DNA from 3 places in the Vibrio sp. Vb0937 genome. Region 1 is predicted to be linked to each of the others. Evidence: predicted binding sites of a transcription regulator. Region 1 holds the regulator's gene; each other region holds the start of a gene.

Region 1 (2,273 bases):
ACCAAGTGCCTCAAATAGCTTCATAGAGTCTTTGAGTATCGGTTTATCCATGTTTTGTTATCTCGGTGTAATTAATATTACGCCACCAAAAGTCAGGTCCGAGAGAGTAGCAAACATGCGTAAAAACAATGTCATTACAGAGTAAAGTCATTGCTTACACACTTGCCATCGGTAACCCCGCTACCTTCCATATCGTAATATGGTTCAGGCCGGAGGCTTTGCGTCCCACTCTTTCGAATGGTTTGCCCTGTGCGTGACACAATGAGCATACTTCTTATATTGAATTAACATCACGGTTTAGCGTTAAAAGTGTGATTTCGGTTCAATAAAAATGATAGATTGAATGCTCTATTTTGCATATGGAAAGGTGCAAATTGGCCTTTGAAAAGGAGTTCTTAATATATATTACATTTATATAAAACAGGGAGTTAACGTTAGTCAATTGTTATTAGAGTGGTGTGAAGTATTAGAGAATGCTTAATTTTTCCAAAAAAATAAGCGCCCCTGTAGAGCGCTTATTTAACACGGTTAAATACAGTGAAATTTAGTTCATTTTTTTCACAGTATTTCGAATTACAAGCTCAGGTTGCATTTCGAAAATTCGTTTTTCGTGTTCTTTATCTTTGATACGCTCAAGTAGAATTTCGAATGCATTTTTACCAACACGACGTTTAGGTTGGTGGATAGTCGTTAGCGGTGGAGAGAAGTATTCCGCAAGCTCTATGTTGTCGTAGCCGATCACTGAAATATCTTCAGGAATTTTGATCCCGTTTTGTTGCAAGCGGCTCATTAGGCCTAGAGCCATTGTGTCGTTAAAACAGAATACCGCCGTCGGGCGCTTGTCCATTGCGGTAATTTTATCTGCAACTAATACGGCCGTATCACATTCAAAGTTACCTTCAAGGATCCAGTCTTCATTTACAGCTAGGTTCGCTTCGCTCATTGCGCGACGGAAACCTGCAATGCGCTCTTGGCAAGCAAGCTTTTCAAAATGACCGCTTAGACAAGCGATATCCGTATGACCATTGTCAATCAGATGTTTGGTCGCAATGTAGCCACCTTCTTCTGAGTTATCCATGATTTTGTCTGCTTGCGAGCTCTCTGGGCCCCAATCCATGACCACTTTAGGAATGTCCGCATGACGGTCAAGCATCTCTTTTAGTTCTTCGGTTAAGTCAGAACACATCACTAGGATGCCATCAACGCGCTTTTCAGCCAGCATACGAATGTAATCGCGTTGTTTTTCGTAAATCCCGCCTGTGTTACATAAAATCAGAGTATAGCCTTGGCGGTAACAGTAGCTCTCAACGCCATCAATCACTTCTGAGAAAAATAGGTTAGTTGATTGAGTTACTAACATGCCAATCGTACGAGTTGAGTTGCATTTTAGGCTGCGTGCAACGGCACTTGGCGCGTAATTCAGCTCGTCAACGGCTTTCATTACTTTTTCTTGCGTTGCTTCTGCAACGAAACGCGTTTTATTGATAACGTGCGAAACTGTCGTAGTGGAAACGCCGGCTAAGCGAGCAACGTCTTTTATCGTGGCCATAAATGGTGTCCTGTATCGAGCTACTGAAATATGTCGTATTGGATGTACCTGATGCTCTAATGGTTTCACACCTAGCAATATAAAATTGGCGCTAAGTGTCTCGGCAGCGGTTGATCCAAGTGCGACAAAAGGGTACGTAGCAGCATCGGTCGATGAATTTTATCTTTTTTCTATCTGATGAGAAATTGCCATCAACCTGTTAAGAAAACACAAAAACCGCTATATTTCAGCGGTTTACATATAAATCATATTTAATCGTTTGCGCTCACATTTTAGCCCTATGTGGACTGACTAGCAATGTTTTCAGCAAGAGATTTGTGTATTTGAAGTCACATTTTGACTGCTAAATAACCAAGCGTCTTTGCGCTAAGTTAAGGCAAACGAATATTATACCCAAGTTACTTACAATTGGTCACTTTCAGGCATACAGGAAGCCCGATAGGCAGGCTCCCTAAAAATAGGCGGCAATTATTCACCAAGAAGGTAGGCGCTGTCTAGTTTACAAAATGCAACTAATAGTTTCGCGACACTCGAGTAAAATCCAAATTCGTCGAATTTTTTACATTTGTCTGAAAACTGAGGTAACCAAGACATCAATTGTTGCTGGATAAAGTCGTTTTGTTTAACGAAGGCTTCTTCCATGTGTTTTTCTTGTTCAAGCTCGTTTGAGCGGATAATCATGTTCCCGAGAAAGTCGAGCTCAACGGCTAAGTGATCCGCAGGT
Region 2 (2,273 bases), on a different contig from region 1:
CTTTTGATACTGGCTTAACGATATTATCGATATGGTAGATAGGGTAAGAAACACGTGTGTTTTCTGTTTTCGAACCATCATCAAAGTCGATAGAACCATCGCCACGTACTGTTACGTTTTCTAGCAGTGCATCACGACGAATTGCGTTGTAGATGTCCGGCTCCGCTTCTTTCGAAAGTTTGATGGTTTTTGCGTAACAACCACCTTCGAAGTTGAAGACACCGTCATCATCCCAGCCGTGCTCATCATCACCAATTAGCGCACGTTTAGGATCAGTCGACAGGGTCGTTTTACCCGTACCAGATAGACCGAAGAATACCGCTACATCGCCATCTTTGCCCATGTTAGCGCTACAGTGCATTGATGCGATGTCTTTTAGTGGAAGGAAGTAGTTCATCATCGCGAACATACCTTTCTTCATTTCACCGCCGTACCAAGTACCACCGATAAGTTGCATGCGCTCAGTTAGGTTAAATACGGTGAAGTTTTCTGAGTTCAGGCCTTGCTCTTCCCATTTTGGATTAGTGCATTTTGCGCCATTCATTACTACGAAGTCTGGTTCAAATGTCGCTAACTCTTCTTCTGTCGGGCGAATAAACATGTTTTTAACGAAGTGCGCTTGCCATGCGACTTCTGTGATAACACGAATGCTCAAACGTGTATCTGGGTTTGCACCACAGTAACCGTCAACAACAAACAAGCGTTTGTTAGAAAGCTGGTTTGTGACCAGTTCTTTTAGCTCGTCCCACACTTCAGGAGTGATTGGCTTGTTATCATTTTTCACTTGATCAGACGTCCACCACATATGTTCTTCTGTCGTAGCGTCTTTGACGATGTATTTATCTTTTGGTGAGCGACCAGTAAAGATGCCAGTGTCAACGGCAACCGCACCTAGTTCAGTAACCACGCCGCGCTCATAACCGGTTAGGTCTTCACGCGTTTCTTCCTCAAACAACATTTCGTAGCTTGGGTTGCGAATAACCTCTTTTACGTTATGCAGTCCGTGCTTGGTTAGATCAAGTGTTGCAGCCTTAGTATGTTCCATAACGGTCATAGGTGCTCCTTATAAGGATTTTGTAGGGATTTTGTAAGAATGTTTTAATTTTAATCTGCTCACCATGCTAGCAACGGGGCGGGGAGAAAACAGGGAGATAGCTCAAAATTTACCCATGATTTCAATAAGGTTTTAGGTAACCCGTCACATATTGGTGGGAATAGTCTATCGTGCACGCAATCCTTTGCGCTAGGGCAAAATCATTATTAATTGTTTAAAATTAAGCAGTTGTTTTATTACGCTTGAGGTTAGTTATTACGAGGGGTTGATCACAAAAAGGCCAGCATTAAGCTGGCCTTTTGTAGGGTAAATTACGTGCTTGATAAGCTATGTAAATTAATGCAGGGTTTTCTTGTCCGTAGAAGCTTGTGCATACAGTTCAGTGACTTCAGATTCGTCGAACGTATAAGTTGTGCCACAGTAATCACAATGTAAAGAAACTGATCCAACTTCTGCCAAAATGTCATAAATTTCAGCTTTCTCAACGGTGATGATTGCGGCACCGCTACGCTCACGAGAACAGCCACAATGGAACTCGACAGGTTGCGGCTCGTACAAACGTACTTTGTCTTGGTTATATAGTCGATACAATAACTCGTTCGCTTCTAAACCAAACAATTCTTCATCTTTTACTGTATCAGTGAGCTGCTCTAGATGTTCGAAATCATCTGGAGAGCCAGTGCCGTCAGGGATCACTTGAATCAACATACCTGCTGCGTGTGCTTTGCCTTCATGCTCACCAGTGCGGATCCATAGGCGCGTTTTTAACTGCTCTGAGTTTGCAAAGTAGCCTTCTAGCACTTCTGCTAAAGTGTCACCTTCTAATCCAACGACACCTTGGTAACGCTCGCCGTTTTTCGGTTCGATAGTGATCACAAGGTAGCCCTTACCCATTAGATCGTGAATGTTTGCGTCATCGGCAATATCGCCTTCCCAGCGAGCTACACCACGAACACGTTGGTTATGGTCACCGTTGATAACGGCAAGAGACACAGGACCGTCGCCTTGTAGCTGGATGGTGATCGAACCTTCGAACTTAAGAGTGGCAGTTAAAAGAGTAGTTGAAACGAGTAGCTCACCCAGCAGTTTCTCTATTGCTGCCGGATATTCCTTGCTGGAGATAACACGTTGGTACGCTTCATCCAATTGTACCAACTCGCCACGTACTGAAAGATCTTCGAATAGGTAGCGGTTTAAAACATTATTTGCCATGGAGTGC
Region 3 (2,273 bases), on a different contig from region 1:
TGGCGCTGAAGAATTGTGCCCAACGGAATCCGCTGTCTTCGATACCCTTTTTGCCACCAGTCTGAAGAATGAAGACCCGAAAAGCACACCAAGACCTTATGACTCCGATCGCGATGGTTTGGTGATTGGTGAAGGTGCGGGAACACTGGTTCTGGAAGAGTACGAACACGCCGTCGCTCGTGGCGCGAAAATCTATGCAGAAATCATCGGTTTTGCCAGCAACTGTGATGCCGCACACGTCACTCAACCACAGATGGAAACCATGCAAATCTGTATGGAAATGGCTTTGCAAAACGCGGGCATTCCTGCTGAGAAGATCGACTATGTATCTGCTCACGGCACTGCCACCGACCGCGGCGATATTGCGGAAAGCAACGCAACAGCGAATGCTCTGGGCAAAGTGCCAATCAGTTCACTCAAGAGCTACTTTGGCCACACACTAGGCGCCTGTGGCGCGATTGAAGCGTGGCTAGGTTTAGAAATGATGCACACAGGTTGGTTTAACCCAACGCTCAACCTAGAAAACCTCGACGAGCAATGTGGCGATTTAGACTACATCGCTGGACAAGGTCGAGAGCTGGACGTGAAATATTTGATGAGTAACAACTTCGCCTTTGGCGGCATCAACACCTCCATCATCTTTAAAAAGATGTAATTCCCTTAATAAATGCAAAAGCGCTGGTTAACCAGCGCTTTTTTGTTGGTGGCTATCCAGATTGCTAGAAATTGCAATGGCTAGAATGCCATTCAAAAGTTGTAGATAGAGTGGCAATTACAGCCAAAAACCTAAAAACGACAAAGCCCCGACAACTCAAAGAGTTATCGGGGCTTTTGAATAAATGGCACGCCCTATTGGATTCGAACCAATGACCACATCCTTAGAAGGGACGTGCTCTATCCAGCTGAGCTAAGGGCGCGCTACAGGGACAGGATTATACGAGTTCAAACGGGTAAATCAACGGGTTTTCATAACATTCTGATCTGAATGCCTAAAAAAAGTCCATTAAAACGCTTAATGTTCAAAAACACCACAAAGCAAACGTTTGCGTATGGATGTTGATAAGAAATTCTGCGACAATGCGCCGCAGATAATCTGCCTTCTTAATTTATAAGGAAAGTCATGACTGCTCAAAATATAGACGGAACTCTCATTTCCCAAACTGTTCGATCTGAAGTGGCTGCACGTGTTAAAGCACGTGTTGAAGCTGGGCTACGTGCTCCTGGTTTAGCAGTGGTTCTAGTTGGTGAAGATCCTGCTTCTCAGGTTTATGTCGGTAGCAAACGCCGCGCATGTGAAGAAGTTGGGTTTGTTTCTAAGTCTTTTGACCTTCCTGCGTCTAGCTCAGAAGAAGAGTTACTAGCTCTGATTGATGAATTAAACAACGATGATGAAATTGACGGCATTCTAGTGCAATTACCCCTTCCTGCGGGCATAGACACAACACATGTTTTAGAGCGCATTCACCCAGAGAAGGACGTGGATGGCTTCCATCCTTACAACGTTGGTCGTCTTGCGCAGCGTATTCCAAAGCTTCGCTCTTGCACGCCAAAGGGCATCATTACCCTACTCGACCGTTACAACATTGAGCTACGTGGTAAACATGCGGTTGTGGTTGGCGCATCAAACATTGTTGGTCGTCCAATGACACTTGAGCTGCTGCTTGCGGGCTGCACAACAACAACATGTCACCGTTTTACCAAAGACCTAGAGAGTCATGTGCGTCAAGCTGACGTTGTCGTGGTTGCGGTTGGTAAGCCTAACTTCATCCCTGGTGAGTGGATTAAAAAAGGCGCAGTGGTGGTCGATGTCGGTATTAACCGTCTTGATTCAGGCAAACTAGTTGGTGACGTGGAATACGACAAAGCACGTGAAAGTGCGAGCTTTATTACTCCTGTTCCTGGTGGTGTTGGCCCAATGACCGTCGCAAGTTTAATTGAGAACACAATGCTCGCTTGCGAACAGTTCCACACAGACAAATAGCGTAAAACTTCAGATACGAAAAAGGCTCCGCAAGGAGCCTTTTTGCTAATTGTTTATATCTATTTCAATTACAGACTTAAAATCACGCCCGCAATAGAAGCGCTCATTAAGTTCGCCATGACACCAGCGATAATCGCACGGAAACCATGCTTAGAAACAAATGCACGCTTTTCTGGTACCAAAGAGCCCAACCCACCAATCAGCATCGCCATGCTTGAGATGTTTGCAAAGCCACACAAAGCAAACGTCACGATTGCTTGTGAGTGTTCACTAAGTTGAGACTTCACTTCTG

The links. Region 1 encodes PurR, which represses purine synthesis genes. Its sites were predicted from a motif close to TNANGNAAACGTTTNCNTNA; they were not measured.
Region 2: pckA (phosphoenolpyruvate carboxykinase (ATP)) is a predicted target of PurR. The motif match lies at 1,227-1,246, and genes of this name have one in related genera.
Region 3: folD (bifunctional methylenetetrahydrofolate dehydrogenase/methenyltetrahydrofolate cyclohydrolase FolD) is a predicted target of PurR. The motif match lies at 1,032-1,051, and genes of this name have one in related genera.

Annotation. Positions count from the first base shown of each region.
Region 1 is NZ_JAWOTK010000003.1:95,974-98,246, forward strand. It holds gene R7P67_RS07305 (TfoX/Sxy family DNA transformation protein) at 1-51, opposite strand, end outside; cyclic di-GMP riboswitch class I at 168-257, opposite strand; gene purR (HTH-type transcriptional repressor PurR) at 545-1,549, opposite strand; gene torD (molecular chaperone TorD) at 2,018-2,273, opposite strand, start outside.
Region 2 is NZ_JAWOTK010000010.1:119,888-122,160, reverse strand. It holds gene pckA (phosphoenolpyruvate carboxykinase (ATP)) at 1-1,054, opposite strand, end outside; gene hslO (Hsp33 family molecular chaperone HslO) at 1,391-2,266, opposite strand.
Region 3 is NZ_JAWOTK010000029.1:24,674-26,946, forward strand. It holds gene R7P67_RS20485 (beta-ketoacyl-ACP synthase) at 1-655, shown strand, start outside; tRNA gene R7P67_RS20490 (tRNA-Arg) at 841-917, opposite strand; gene folD (bifunctional methylenetetrahydrofolate dehydrogenase/methenyltetrahydrofolate cyclohydrolase FolD) at 1,121-1,981, shown strand; gene R7P67_RS20500 (NupC/NupG family nucleoside CNT transporter) at 2,050-2,273, opposite strand, start outside.